Regions from separate parts of the Streptomyces syringium genome, predicted to be linked through region 1. Evidence: riboswitches for the same ligand, from Rfam matches in the RefSeq annotation. Region 1 holds a riboswitch; the other holds the start of a gene.
The links. Region 1 has a riboswitch for thiamine pyrophosphate ahead of JO379_RS24755 (thiamine ABC transporter substrate-binding protein). Riboswitches for the same ligand answer to the same signal wherever they lie in the genome.

Region 1 (7,556 bases):
CGGCCGCCCGGCCGCCGTGGAACCGAGCAATACGAGGAGCGCGGCCATGGCCGTCGTCACGATGCGGGAGCTGCTGGAGAGCGGCGTCCACTTCGGTCACCAGACCCGTCGTTGGAACCCGAAGATGAAGCGTTTCATCTTCACGGAGCGCAACGGCATCTACATCATCGACCTGCTCCAGTCGCTGTCGTACATCGACCGCGCCTACGAGTTCGTCAAGGAGACCGTCGCGCACGGCGGCTCCATCATGTTCGTCGGTACGAAGAAGCAGGCCCAGGAGGCCATCGCCGAGCAGGCGACCCGTGTCGGGATGCCGTACGTCAACCAGCGCTGGCTGGGCGGCATGCTCACCAACTTCTCGACCGTCTACAAGCGCCTGCAGCGCCTGAAGGAGCTCGAGCTCATCGACTTCGAGGATGTGGCCGCGTCCGGCCTCACCAAGAAGGAGCTGCTCGTCCTCTCCCGCGAGAAGACCAAGCTCGAGAAGACCCTCGGCGGTATCCGCGAGATGCAGAAGGTGCCCAGCGCCGTCTGGATCGTGGACACCAAGAAGGAGCACATCGCCGTCGGTGAGGCGCGCAAGCTCCGCATCCCGGTCGTCGCGATCCTCGACACCAACTGCGACCCCGACGAGGTCGACTACAAGATCCCGGGTAACGACGACGCGATCCGTTCCGTCACGCTGCTCACCCGCGTGATCGCCGACGCCGTCGCCGAGGGCCTCATCGCCCGTTCCGGTGCCGCCACCGGTGACGCCAAGGCCGACAAGGCCGCCGGCGAGCCGCTGGCCGAGTGGGAGCGCGACCTGCTCGAGGGCGACAAGAAGTCCGACGAGGCCGAGAAGCCGGCCGAGGCTGCTGCCGAGGCCCCCGCCGAGGCCGCTGCCGAGACCCCCGAGGCCCCGGCCGCGGACGCCGAGCAGGCCTGACCACTCAGTCGCGGTAGATGACGGGGTCGGCGCGAGACGCGCCGCCCCCGTCGTGCACCGTAGTCACAACGACTTTCGAGAAGAGATTCACGAAAATGGCGAACTTCACCGCCGCTGACGTCAAGAAGCTCCGTGAGCTCACCGGCGCCGGCATGATGGACTGCAAGAAGGCGCTGGACGAGGCCGAGGGCAACGTCGAGAAGGCCGTCGAGATCGTTCGCGTCAAGGGCCTGAAGGGCGTGGCCAAGCGCGAGAGCCGCACCACCTCCAACGGTGCCGTCGTCTCCGTCATCGCCGACGACAACACCTCCGGTGTGATCGTCGAGCTGAAGTGCGAGACCGACTTCGTCGCCAAGGGTGACAAGTTCGTCACCGTCGCCGACGCGCTCGCCGCCCACGTCGCCAAGACGGCCCCGGCCGACATCGAGGCGCTCATGGCGTCCGAGATCGAGTCCGGCAAGACCGTCCAGGCGTTCGTGGACGAGGCCAACGCCACTCTCGGCGAGAAGATCGTCGTCGACCGCTTCGCGCAGTTCGCCGACGGCTTCGTCTTCGCGTACATGCACCGCACGGCCGCGGACCTGCCGCCGCAGGTCGGTGTCCTCGTCGAGCTCGACAAGGAGAACGCCGAGGTCGCCAAGGACGTCGCGCAGCACATCGCCGCCTTCGCGCCGAAGTTCCTCTCCCGCGAGGAGATCCCGGCCGACGTCGTCGACAACGAGCGCCGCGTCGCCGAGGCCACCGCTCGCGAGGAGGGCAAGCCCGAGGCTGCCCTGCCGAAGATCGTCGAGGGTCGCGTCACCGGCTTCTTCAAGGAGAGCGTGCTGCTGGACCAGCCGTTCGCCAAGGACAACAAGAAGACCGTCCAGAAGATCCTGGACGAGGCCGGTGTCACGCTGAAGCGCTTCTCGCGCATCCGCGTCGGCGCCTGAGCCGTCAGCAGGACGCGAATGACCTGCGACCCGCTAGGGTCGTACGCAGCCGCCCGTCCACCGGCCGGCCGCTGATGTGACGAGGAGGCCATTGCCGTACAGGGATCTGATAAGGACCCATCCGGCAATGGCCTTCTTCGTATGTGCACGAGGAGATCTCCAATGAATCAGGGTGCGGACGCCCCACAGGCCGCCGACGACGAGAGCACCGACCACGGCAAGCGCCGTCGGTTCATGCTGAAACTGTCCGGCGAGGCCTTCGCCGGCGGCGGAGGGCTCGGCGTCGACCCCGATGTCGTGCACGCCATCGCCCGGGAGATCGCGGCGGTCGTCCGCGAGGGCTACGAGATCGCCGTCGTCATCGGCGGCGGCAACTTCTTCCGCGGCGCCGAGCTGCAGCAGCGCGGCATGGACCGGGCCCGCTCGGACTACATGGGCATGCTCGGCACGGTCATGAACTGCCTCGCCCTCCAGGACTTCCTGGTCAAGGAAGGCATCGAGACGCGGGTGCAGACCGGCATCACCATGGGCCAGGTCGCCGAGCCGTTCATCCCGCTGCGCGCCGTGCGCCACCTGGAGAAGGGCCGCGTCGTGATCTTCGGCGCCGGCATGGGCATGCCCTACTTCTCCACCGACACCACCGCCGCCCAGCGCGCCCTGGAGATCCACGCCGAGGCGATCCTGATGGGCAAGAACGGTGTCGACGGGGTCTACGACTCCGACCCGAAGAAGAACCCCGACGCGGTGAAGTTCGACGCCCTCGAATACGGCGAGGTCCTCTCCCGCGGCCTCAAGGTCGCCGACGCCACCGCCATCACCCTGTGCATGGACAACAAGCTGCCGATCCTCGTCTTCGAGCTGCTCGCCGAGGGCAACATCGGGCGTGCGGTCAAGGGTGAGAAGATCGGCACGCTGGTGAGCGACCAGAGCACGCGGGCCTGACGGGCTCGCACAACCGCCCGTACCGGCCAGGTGCCGGTCCGGGCGGCAACTCCGGGCCGCGGGAAGACCTCGGCACGGGGATGGACAACTGCCTGCCGGTCGGACACCGTGCAGGAGAAGACGCGCGCAGGGGCGAGGCTCTGCTTACTGATAACACCAGGAGCAAGTGGTGATCGAAGAGATCCTCCTCGAGGCCGAGGAGAAGATGGAGAAGGCCGTCGTGGTCGCCAAGGAGGACTTCGCGGCGATCCGCACCGGGCGTGCGCACCCGGCGATGTTCAACAAGATCGTGGCGGACTACTACGGTGCGCTGACGCCCATCAACCAGCTGGCGTCGTTCTCGGTTCCCGAGCCGCGCATGGCCGTGGTGACCCCGTTCGACAAGAGCGCGCTGCGCAACATCGAGCAGGCCATCCGCGACTCCGACCTGGGCGTCAACCCCAGCAACGACGGCAACATCATCCGGGTGACCTTCCCGGAGCTGACGCAGGAGCGCCGCAAGGAGTTCGTCAAGGTCGCCAAGACCAAGGCCGAGGACTCCAAGATCTCGATCCGCTCCATCCGCCGCAAGGCGAAGGAACTCCTCGACAAGCTCGTCAAGGACAAGGAGTCCGGCGAGGACGAGGTGCGCCGCGCGGAGAAGGAGCTCGACGACACCACCCAGAAGTACGTCGCTCAGGTGGACGAGCTGCTCAAGCACAAGGAATCCGAGCTCCTCGAGGTCTGATGAACGACGCATCCTGGGGGGCCCCGCCGCGCGTCGGCTCTTGGGGGTCCACCGACCAGGGACCCGCCGGTACGGCGGGTCCTGTGCACGAGGCGGGCTACGCGGCGCAGACTCGCCCCATGCCCATCGTGCCCGACGCAGGCGGAGACCAGGACGACCGTGATCAGGGGGCCGCTGACTTCGGCGGCCCCCTGTTCCGCGATGAACAGGAGCCCGACATCCGGCCGCAGGAGCCTGCTGCCCCCCAGACGGCGAACGCGGCGAAGAAAAGCGCCGGGCGTGATCTGCGGGCAGCGATAGGGGTGGGCATCGGCCTCGGGGCCGTCATCCTCGCCTCCCTGTTCATCTACAAGCCCGTCTTCCTCGGCGTCATCGTGGTGGCCGTGGTCGTCGGGCTGTGGGAGCTGACCTCCCGGCTGGCCGAGAAGAAGGCCATCCGGGCACCCCTGGTGCCGCTCGCGGTCGGCGGCGCCGCCATGGTCGTCGCCGGCTTCGTGAACGGCGCCGAAGGCGCGTGGGTGGCCATGGCCTTCACCGCGCTCGCGGTGCTCGTGTGGCGCATGACGGAGCCGCCCGAGGACTACCTCCGCGATGTCACGGCAGGCATCTTCGCGGCCTTCTACGTGCCCTTCCTCGCCACCTTCGTGGCGCTGATGCTGGCCGCGGACGACGGTGCCTGGCGGGTGCTGACCTTCCTGGTGCTCACCGTGGTCAGCGACACCGGTGCCTACGCGGTGGGCTGGCGGTTCGGCAAGAAGAAGCTCGCGCCGCGCATCAGCCCCGGCAAGACCCGCGAGGGGCTGCTCGGCGCGGTGGCGTTCGCCATGGTGGCGGGCGCGCTGTGCACGCACTTCCTGATCGACGGCGGAGCGTGGTGGCAGGGTCTGCTGCTGGGCCTCGCGGTCGCGGTCAGTGCCACGCTGGGCGATCTCGGCGAGTCGATGATCAAGCGGGACCTGGGCATCAAGGACATGGGCGCCCTGCTGCCGGGCCACGGCGGGATCATGGACCGGCTGGACTCGCTGCTGCCGACCGCCCCGGTGGTGTGGCTGCTGCTGGTCGTCTTCGTCGGCAGTACCTGAGCCGCGACAGGGGTCCTACCTGCGGTTTCTTCGGTGAGGGGCGCGTTGTCCACAGGGCGGCGGGCCCCTCTCCGTACGTCTGCGACACTGGTAGGACCATGCCTGCACCTGGAGAACTCACTTTCGTCGCGCCGCGTGGGGCCAAGAAGCCCCCGCGGCACCTTGCCGACCTCACCCCCGCCGAGCGCCGCGAGGCCGTCGCCGCGATCGGCGAGAAGCCGTTCCGCGCGAAGCAGCTGTCCCAGCACTACTTCGCCCGGTACGCGCACGACCCGGCGGCATGGACGGACATCCCGGCGGCGGCCCGCGAGAAGCTCGCGGCCGAGCTGCTGCCCGAGCTGATGAGCGTCGTCAGGCACATCTCGTGCGACAGCGACACCACCCGTAAGACCCTGTGGCGGCTGCACGACGGCACCCTGGTCGAGTCCGTGCTCATGCGGTACCCCGACCGGGTCACCATGTGCATCAGCTCCCAGGCCGGCTGCGGCATGAACTGCCCGTTCTGTGCCACCGGCCAGGCCGGGCTGGACCGCAATCTGTCGACCGCCGAGATCGTGCACCAGATCGTCGACGGCATGCGCGCCCTGCGCGACGGCGAGGTGCCCGGCGGCCCCGCGCGGCTGTCCAACATCGTCTTCATGGGCATGGGCGAGCCGCTCGCCAACTACAAGCGCGTCGTCGGCGCGATCCGCCGTCTCACCGACCCCGAACCGGACGGCCTCGGGCTCTCGCAGCGCGGCATCACCGTCTCCACCGTCGGCCTGGTGCCCGCGATGCTGCGCTTCGCCGACGAGGGCTTCAAGTGCCGTCTCGCGGTCTCCCTGCACGCGCCGGACGACGAGCTGCGCGACACCCTGGTGCCGGTCAACACCCGCTGGAAGGTCCGCGAGGTCCTCGACGCCGCCTGGGAGTACGCGGAGAAGTCCGGCCGCCGGATCTCCATCGAGTACGCCCTGATCCGGGACATCAACGACCAGGCCTGGCGTGGTGACCTGCTCGGCCGGCTCCTCAAGGGCAAGCGCGTGCACGTCAACCTCATCCCGCTCAACCCCACCCCGGGGTCGAAGTGGACCGCGTCCCGCCCGGAGGACGAGCGGGCGTTCGTCCAGGCGATCGCCGCGCACGGCGTGCCCGTCACCGTGCGTGACACGCGCGGCCAGGAGATCGACGGAGCGTGCGGTCAGCTCGCCGCCGCCGAGCGCTGATACTGTCCACTCGCCCAGGCGAAGAACTCGCACAAATGAACATCCGACAGGGGAGCGCGCAGAGCGCTGAGAGTGCGGCACAGGCCGCAGACCCTCGGACCTGATCCGGGTCATACCGGCGTAGGGAGTCAACCCACTCATGAACACCACCTTCCGGCGTGCCGTCGGCGCGGCCGTCGTCGCCGCGCTCGGCCTCCCCGTGCTGGCCGCCTGCGGCGGCTCGGACGACTCCGGCTCCGACTCGAAGACCGTCACGCTCGTCTCGCACGACTCCTTCGCCGCCTCCGACGCGGTGCTCAAGGAGTTCACGCGGACCACCGGGTACAAGGTCAAGGTGCTCAAGAGCGGGGACGCAGGGACGGCCGTCAACCAGGCCATCCTCTCCAAGAAGCACCCGCAGGGCGACGTCTTCTTCGGCGTCGACAACACCCTCCTGTCGCGGGCGCTCGAGAACGACCTGTTCACCCCGTACGAGGCCAAGGGCCTGGACCGGGTCCCCAAGGGCCTCCAGGCCGACGCCGCCGAGCACCGGGTCACGCCCATCGACTTCGGCGACATCTGCGTGAACTACGACCGCGCGTACTTCGCCGACCACAAGCTCAGCCCGCCGGCGTCCTTCGACGACCTGATCAAGCCGGAGTACAAGAACCTCCTGGTCACCGAGAACGCGGCGACCTCGTCCCCCGGTCTCGCCTTCCAGCTGGGCACCATCGCCAAGTACGGCGACGCCGGCTGGCAGGACTACTGGAAGAAGCTCAAGGCCAACGGCGTCGAGGTCGTGGACGGCTGGGAGCAGGCGTACAACGACCGCTTCTCCGGTTCCGCCGCGGGCAAGAAGGCCAAGGGCGACAAGCCGCTCGTCGTCTCCTACGCCTCCAGCCCGCCCGCCGAGGTGCTCGGTGTGAAGCCGCTGCCCAAGGAGGGGCCGACCGGCGTCGCGACGGGCACCTGCTTCCGGCAGACCGAGTTCGCCGGGCTGCTGAAGGGCGCGAAGAACACCAAGGGCGGCCAGGCCCTGATCGACTTCCTGCTGGGCAAGAAGTTCCAGGAGGACCTGCCGCTCCAGATGTTCGTCAACCCGGCGAACCAGGACGCCGCGCTGCCCGAGGAATTCACCAAGTTCGGTGCCAAGATCACCGACCCCGCGACCCTCGCCCCGGAGAAGATCGCCAAGAACCGCGACCAGTGGGTCAAGGCATGGTCCTCGCTCGTCCTGAAGTAGACGCCCCGGATCGACACGTCCCGAAGCGATCGAAGAGGCTCTCCCGGCAGACGGCGGTCCGGCTCGGCCTGATGACCCTGCCGGTCGCCTTCTTCGCGCTGTTCTTCGCCTACCCGGTCTCCGCCATCGTGGCCCGGGGGCTCAAGGACGGCGGCCAGTGGCAGTTCGCCCGCGTCGGGGAAGTGCTCGGCGACGAGCGGATCGGCCACGTCCTGTGGTTCACCACATGGCAGGCCCTCGCCTCCACGGCCCTGACCCTCGCCCTCGCTCTCCCCGGCGCCTATGTCTTCGCCCGCTTCGACTTCCCCGGCAAACAGCTGCTGCGGGCGGTGGTCACCGTCCCCTTCGTCCTGCCGACCGTCGTGGTCGGCTCGGCCTTCCTGGCGCTGCTCGGACGCGGCGGGCTGCTGGACGAGCTGTGGGGGATGCGCCTGGACACCACGGTCTGGGCGATCCTCCTGGCCCATGTGTTCTTCAACTACGCCGTCGTCGTCCGGACCGTCGGCGGACTCTGGGCA
Region 2 (7,556 bases), 3.4 Mb from region 1:
TGGCATCGGCCTCACTGCGGCCGGTGACGTCGGGGACCTCCACCATCTCCTTGCCCTTGGAGACCGTGATGGTGACGGTGTCGCCCTTGGCCGCCCGCTCGCCCCTGGCGGGGGACTGGCCGGCCACCGCGCCCTTCTCCTTGTCCGAGAAGACGGGGTCGTCCGCGACCTTCACCTTGAAGCCACGGCCCTCCAGCGCGGAGGTGGCGTCGCCGATGGACAGCCCGCTCACGTCCGGCACGTCCAGTGCCTCGCCCTTGCTGACGGTCAGGGCGACGGCCGTGCCCGGCCGGCGCTCCACGCCCGGCTGCGGGTCGGTCGCGAGCACCGCGTCCTGCGGGGTCTCACCGCTGAACTGCCGGCCGACCTCGCCGACCGTCAGCCCCGCGGCCTCGATCTTCCGCTTCGCGGCACCGAAGGGCATGCCCACGACATTGGGCACCTCGGCCCGGGCGGGGCCCTTGGACAGGACGATCGTCACCTTGCCGGTGTTGCGGATGCGTCCGCCCGGCCCGGGGTCGGTGGAGATGACGTGACCGCGCTCGATCGTGTCGCTGACGTCCTCCTTGACCTTCACCCCGAGACCGGCCGCGCGCAGCTCCTGCTCGGCCTTCTCCCGCGTCATGTCCAGGACGGCCGGGACCTTCGTGAACTGGCCGGAATTGATGTACCAGACACCCGAGCCCGCCAGCACCAGCAGCACGGCGGCGAGCACGCCGATCAGCCCCCACCGGGGCCTCGGCCGGCCGGGGCGCGGCGCGTCGCCCGGCGGCACCGGCGGCGGAGGCGGCGCGGGCACGTGCTCCAGCCGCGTGGTGTGGTTGAGCTGGTCGTCCGGGGCGGGCGCGGGCGGCGCCGCGGCGGTCCGCGGGATCACGCTCGTACGGTCCTCGGAACCGACGTGGTCCGGGCCCGGCGCCGCGTCGCGGCCGTCGGCCGCGGCCTGCGGCGGCACCACGTCCAGCTGCTCGTCGGACAGGCTCTCGCGCACCCCGCGGACCAGCCCCAGCAGCGCGATCGCGTCGGCCGGGCGCAGCCGCGGGTCGCGCGCGGTCGCGGCGGCCACGAGGGCGTCCAGCTCGGCCGCCAGCCCCGGCACGGCCGCCGACGGCGGCGGCACGTCCTCGTGGAGGTGCCGGTAGAGGACCTGGGCGGGGGTGCTGCCGGTGTGCGGCTTGGCGCCGGTGAGCATCTCGTAGAGGACGACGCCGCAGGCGTAGACGTCCGCGCGGGTGTCGGCGGTGCCCTGCTCCAGCTGCTCGGGCGCGAGGTACGACACGGTGCCCAGCACGGAGTCGCTGTTGGTCGTGGTGTTGGTGTCGACGGCCCGTACGAGCCCGAAGTCGGCGACCTTGACCCGGCCGTCGTCGCCGATCAGCACGTTCTCCGGCTTCATGTCCCGGTGCACCAGCCCGGCCAGATGCGCGGCGCCGAGCGCTGCCAGCACGGGCTCCGCGATGTCGAGCGCGGCGCGCGGCTGGAGCGCCTTGCGCTCGCGCAGCACGTCGCGCAGCGTGCACCCGGCCACGTACTCCATCGCCAGATAGACGTAGACGCCGTCGGTGCCCTGGTCGAAGACCCCCACCACATTGGGGTGGTCGAGCCGTGCCACGGACTTGGCCTCACGGATGAAGCGCTCCACGAAGGCCTCGTCGGCGGCGAGGCCGGGATGCATCACCTTCAGCGCGAGCACACGGTCGAGCCGGGTGTCGACGGCCCGGTAGACCGTGGCCATGCCACCGACGGCGATCCGCGCCTCGACGCGGTAGCGGCTGTCGAGCACGTGCCCGACGAGCGGGTCCCCCAGGGTCGTATCCACGGCATACGAGTCTACGAGCCACGACGGGCAGGTCGAACGCGGTGCGCCTGCAGGGGGTATCCGCAGCCGAACAGTGACATTGGGCAGGCTGCGCTGTGGCTTGCCGCCGTTACGGGTGGCACGCCTTGTCCGGGCCGCCCGTCGTCCGGGGCCGGGGCCCGGGGCGGAGCCCCGTCAGAACGCCGGGCGCTCCGGGTCCAGTCGTGCCAAGCCCTCCGCAGGAGAAGACGCCTCGGCGAAGTGGCGGCGGGGGATGCGGCCCGCCCGGTGGGCCAGGCGGCCCGCGTGCACCGCGTGGCGCATGGCCTCCGCCATCAGGACCGGCTCCTGGGCGCGGGTCACGGCCGAGGCGAGCATCACCGCCGCGCACCCCAGCTCCATCGCGAGCGCCGCGTCGGACGCCGTGCCCGCGCCCGCGTCGAGGATCACCGGGACCCCGGCGCGCTCCGTGATCAGCTGGAAGTTGTGCGGGTTGCGGATGCCGAGGCCGGAGCCGATGGGCGAGCCCAGGGGCATGATCGCGGCGCAGCCGGCGTCCTCCAGCTTGCGGGCGAGGACCGGGTCGTCGTTGGTGTACGGCAGGACGGTGAAGCCTTCGTCCACCAGGATCTCGGCGGCGTCCAGCAGCTCGATCGGGTCGGGCAGCAGGGTGCGCTCGTCGGCGATCACTTCGAGCTTGACCCAGTCGGTGCCGAGTGCCTCACGGGCCAGCCGCGCGGTGAGGACCGCCTCGCCGGCGGTGAAGCAGCCCGCCGTGTTCGGCAGCACGCGGATGCCGTGCTTCTCCAGGACGGAGAGCACCGAGCCCCGCACACCGGCGTCCAGCCGGCGCATGGCGACCGTGGTCAGCTCGGTGCCGGAGGCGAGCAGTGCGCGCTCCAGCACGTCGAGGCTGGGAGCCCCGCCCGTTCCCATGATCAGCCGGGAGGAGAACGCGGTGCCCGCGATGGTGAGCAGATCGTCTGCCATGGGGCGGATCAGCCCCCCTGCACGGCGGTGAGGACCTCGACGCGGTCGCCGTCGCCGAGCGTCGTGGCGGGCCACTGGCCGCGGGGGACGACGGTCTCGTTGACGGCGGCGGCGACGCCCGCGCGCGCGGTGGTGAGGGCGGCCACGAGGCCGTCGAGGGTCAGCCCCCGGGGGACCTCGCGGTGCTCGCCGTTGACGTGGATGCCGACGTTGGCCGCGGGGCTGTCGGTGGGGTCGGTGGGGTTCATGCGGGCAGCTCCTGGAGCGCGTTCGAGAAGCGTCGGGGGGAGAAGGGAAGGGCCGTCTCGGGCAGCCGGCCGGTGGTCAGCACCTCGGCCATCACCTCGCCGGTGAGCGGGGTGAGCAGAATGCCGTTGCGGTGGTGGCCGGTGGCCGTGAGCAGGCCGGGCAGCTCGGTCGGGCCGAGCAGGGGCGCGTTGTCGGGCGAGCCGGGGCGCAGCCCGGCGCGGGTCTCGACCAGGGGCAGCTCGGTGATGCCGGGCACCAGCTCGTGGGCGTCGCGCAGCAGCTCGTACACACCGCCGGCGGTGACGGTGGTGTCCCAGCCGAGCTCCTCCGTCGTGGCGCCGACGACCAGCTCGCCGTTCTCGCGCGGCACCAGATAGACGGGGCCGCCGCGGACGACCGCCCGGACGGTCCGGGAGAGGAAGGGCGCGTACGGGCCGGGGACCCGCAGCCGCAGGATCTGGCCCTTGACCGGGCGGACCGGGGGCAGGACGTGCTCGGGGATCCCCGCGAGACGGCCGCTGTGACTGCCCGCGGCGAGCACGGTCGCCCCGGCGGCGACTCGGGTGCCGTCGGCCAGACGAGCCCCCGTGGCGCGCTCGCCCGTGACGTCGACGCGGACCGCCTCCGCACGGTGGAAGCGCACCCCGGCCCGCTCACAGGCGGTGAGCAGGGCCTTCGCGAGCCGCCGGGGATCGGTCTGGTGATCGCCGTCCACCCGCACACCGCCGCTCACCCCCGGTGCGAGCATCGGCTCCAGCCGACGGCACTCCCGCCCCGTCAGCCACTGCGCGTCCAGCCCGGACCGCTGCTGGAGGGCGTGCAGCTCCCGCAGATGGGCGCGGTCGTCGGCGTCGAGGGCGACGGCGAGCGTGCCGCAGGCGCGGTAGCCGGTGTCCTGGCCGCTCGCCTCCTCCAGCTCGGCCGTGAACGCCGGATAGCGCCGCGCGGAGGCCAGATTCAAAGCGAGCAGCCGCTGCTCGCCGTGGTGCAGCTCCGTGACGGCGGCGAGCATGCCCGCCGCGACCAGGGCCGCGCCGCCGCCCGGCGCGGGGTCCGCGACGACCGTGCGCAGACCGCGCTGCGCCGCGCGCCACGCCGTGACGAGACCGATGACACCGCCGCCGACGACGAGCACGTCGCAGACGGTGTCCGACGGCGTGCCCCGGCCCCCGGGCATGGTGGAAGACGCGTGCATGGGCGTCCAGCCCCTCCCTTCGCCGGCATGACCCGGATCAGGTTCGTACGGTCGGAGGCCGTCCAGCCTCCCTCTCAGCCCGGTCGTCCGGGCTCCCGCGAGTGCTTTGCACGGCCACCCTAGTACGCGCCGCGAAAGGACCGGAAGGGCGGCCGGACGGGGGGAGCCTCGCACCGTTCGGCGGCCTCCGGCGGCCAAACATGGTGACGCTGTGTCAGACGTCTCCGTACCCGGTGCTCCGGTACGGCCCGGCCGCAGCCCTACAGTGATCGGGTGAGCGAGCACGGGAAAGCAGCGAAGACCTCCACCGAGGAGCGGGTCGTCATCGTCGGCGCCGGGATGGCCGGGGTGCAGACCGCCGTCGCCCTGCGCGAGCAGGGCTGGCGCGGCGCGATCTCCGTCCTGGGCGCCGAGCCCCACCAGCCGTACGACCGGCCGCCGCTCTCCAAGGCCGTCCTGCTCGGCAAGGCGGAGGGGTCGGCCTTCGAGGTGGACTTCGCGTCGCTCGGCATAGAGCTGGAACTCGGCCGGGAGGTCACCGGCCTGCGCGCCGACGAGCACCTGCTGGAGACCGGGACCGGGCCCGTGCCGTACGACGTGCTGGTCATCGCCACCGGCGCCGAGCCCCTCGCCCTGCCCGGCAGCGAGGACGTGCCCGGCGTGCACCTGCTGCGCACCCTGGACGACGCCGAGCGGCTGCGCCCGGTGCTGGCCCGGCAGCACGACGTCGTGGCCGTCGGCGCGGGCTGGATCGGCGCGGAGTTCGCGACCGCCGCGCGCGAGGCGGGCTGCCGGGTGACGGTCGTGGAGGCCGCCGAGCTGCCGCTGGCGGGCGCCATGCCGCCCGAGGTCGCCGTCCACATGTCCCGGTGGTACGCCGACAGCGGAGCCCGGCTGCTGACCGGTGCGCGCGTGGCCGCCGTGGAACCGGGCGCGGTGCTGCTGGCCGACGGCACCCGGCTCACGGCGGACGCCGTGGTCGTCGGCATCGGCGCGCGGCCCGCGACCGGCTGGCTGGCCGGCTCGGGCATCGCGCTCGCGGCGGACCACTCCGTCGTCACCGACGACCGGCTGCGCACGTCCCTGCCCGACGTCTACGCCGTCGGCGACTGCGCGTCCTTCCCCTCCGCCCGCTACGGCGAGCGGCTGCTCGTGCACCACTGGGACAACGCGCTCCAGGGCCCCCGGACCGTCGCCGCGAACATCGTCCACGGCCCGGCCGAGAGCCCGGTCTACGACCCGGTGCCCTACTTCTGGTCCGAGCAGTTCGGCCGCTTCGTGCAGTACGCGGGCCACCACGCGGCCGCCGACGAGCTCCTGTGGCGCGGCGACCCCGACAGCGCCGCCTGGACGGTGTGCTGGCTGCGCGCGGGCGTCCTGGTGGCTCTGCTGGCCGTGGGCCGGCCCCGCGACCTGGCCCAGGGGCGCAAGCTCATCGAGCGCGGCGCGGCCCTCGACCGGGCGAAGGCCGCGGACGCGTCCGTGCCGCTGAAGTCCGCCGCTCTGTGACGTGCCGTTCGCCTGTCCGGCGGATCGCCGGACAGGCTTGTCCGGACGCGGCTCGGGTCAACCCGGCTACCCACTGTCAGTCCTAGATGGCAGGCTTGTCCCGTGACCGAGATTGACGCAAAGATCGATGCTCTCGTCCCCGCCTGGCTCAACCTCCCCGACATCGCCGAAATTCTCGATGTCGAGGTGACGCGCGTCCGGCAGCTGGTCAAGGAAGGCCAGCTGATCGCCGTGCGCCGTGGCGAGAACCGAGTGCTCCAGGTGCCCGCCGACTTCGTCGGCGAGGGCAAGGTCGTCAAGGGCCTGGCCGGGACCCTGACGCTGCTGCGGGACGACGGCTTCAGCGACGAGGAAATGCTGGAGTGGCTGTTCACCCCGGACCCGACCCTGCCCGGGACCCCCGCGCAGGCGCTGCGCGAGAATCGTGGCACGGAGGTGAAGCGCCGCGCCCAGGCGCTCGCCGTCTGACGCGCCCGTAGGCGCCGTAGACGCGAAGTGAAAACCGTCCGGCGTACGGGCACGGGAGCCTCCCGTGCCCGTACGCCGCCGACCCGGGGGGACCCACCACATGTCCGTCACCGCACGCGAGCGGCTCGCCGACGCCCGGCTGTATCTGTGCACCGACGCCCGCAAGCGCCAGGGCGACCTGCCGGAGTTCCTGGACGCCGTGCTCGGTGACGGAGGCGTCGACATCATCCAGCTGCGCGACAAGGGCATGGAGGCGGGGGAGGAGCTGGAGCACCTCGCCGTCTTCGCCGAGGCGGCCCGCCGCCACGGCAGGCTCCTCGCGGTGAACGACCGCGCCGACGTCGCGCACGCCGTCCGCTCCGACGTCCTGCACCTCGGCCAGGGCGATCTGCCGGTGCCGGCCGCGCGGGCCGTCCTCGGCGACGACGTACTGATCGGCCGCTCCACCCACGCCGAGGCGGAGGTGGCCGCCGCGGCCGCCGAGCCCGGCGTCGACTACTTCTGCACCGGCCCGTGCTGGCCGACCCCGACCAAGCCCGGCCGGCACGCCCCGGGCCTCGACCTCGTGCGCTACGCCGCCGCCCTTCAGCCCGAGGGGGCCGGGCGGCCCTGGTTCGCCATCGGCGGCATCGACGCCGGCAATCTGGACGAGGTGCTGGACGCCGGCGCCCGCCGGGTCGTCGTGGTGCGCGCCATCACCGAAGCGGACGATCCGGGCGAGGCCGCGGCCCGGCTCGCGAAGCGCGTGCGCGATTACGCCGGGTAACCCCACGGCGTGTGACCAGCGGCGCGACCGGCCCCGACGGTCATGGACTGCCCACGATATTTCCACGGAATGTCCAAGGTGTGGACAGTGGTCGGGCGAAAAGGGCATATCGAAAACGATGGTTGGGGCCTCCGTCGCACCGCTGGTTAACTTGCCGGTATGGCCCTTGGCACTGCTTCCACCAGGACAGACCATGCGCACACAGTGCGTGAGCTACTCGCCCGCGGCGAGCGGTCGTATTCGTTCGAGTTCGCGGCCCCGAAGACCGAGAAGGGCGAGCGGACGCTGTGGAACGCCATTCGCCGCATCGAGGCCGTCGCCCCCACGTTCGTCTCCGTGACCTATGGTGCGGGCGGCTCCTCCCGTGAGGGCACCGTGCGGGCGACCGAGCGCATCGCGACCGACACCACCCTCACCCCCGTCGCGCATCTGACGGCGGTCAACCACTCCACGGCCGAACTCCGCAACGTCATCGGCCAGTACGCCGACGTCGGCATCCGCAACATGCTCGCCCTGCGCGGCGACCCGCCCGGCGACCCCATGGGCGAGTGGGTGCGCCACCCGAAGGGCATCGATTACGC

Region 2: linked by a shared signal. The riboswitch ahead of thiO (glycine oxidase ThiO) and the one ahead of JO379_RS24755 (thiamine ABC transporter substrate-binding protein) in region 1 are both predicted to bind thiamine pyrophosphate.

The regions. Positions count from the first base shown of each region.
Region 1 is NZ_JAGIOH010000001.1:5,512,223-5,519,778, forward strand. It holds gene rpsB (30S ribosomal protein S2) at 47-928, shown strand; gene tsf (translation elongation factor Ts) at 1,024-1,860, shown strand; gene pyrH (UMP kinase) at 2,023-2,802, shown strand; gene frr (ribosome recycling factor) at 2,972-3,529, shown strand; gene JO379_RS24745 (phosphatidate cytidylyltransferase) at 3,529-4,611, shown strand; gene rlmN (dual-specificity RNA methyltransferase RlmN) at 4,710-5,816, shown strand; TPP riboswitch at 5,855-5,960, shown strand; gene JO379_RS24755 (thiamine ABC transporter substrate-binding protein) at 5,956-7,038, shown strand; gene JO379_RS24760 (ABC transporter permease) at 7,110-7,556, shown strand, end outside.
Region 2 is NZ_JAGIOH010000001.1:2,129,465-2,137,020, reverse strand. It holds gene pknB (Stk1 family PASTA domain-containing Ser/Thr kinase) at 1-1,819, opposite strand, end outside; gene JO379_RS09390 (thiazole synthase) at 1,994-2,788, opposite strand; gene thiS (sulfur carrier protein ThiS) at 2,797-3,036, opposite strand; gene thiO (glycine oxidase ThiO) at 3,033-4,232, opposite strand; TPP riboswitch at 4,230-4,341, opposite strand; gene JO379_RS09375 (NAD(P)/FAD-dependent oxidoreductase) at 4,572-5,741, shown strand; gene JO379_RS09370 (Rv2175c family DNA-binding protein) at 5,844-6,209, shown strand; gene thiE (thiamine phosphate synthase) at 6,310-6,975, shown strand; gene metF (methylenetetrahydrofolate reductase [NAD(P)H]) at 7,135-7,556, shown strand, end outside.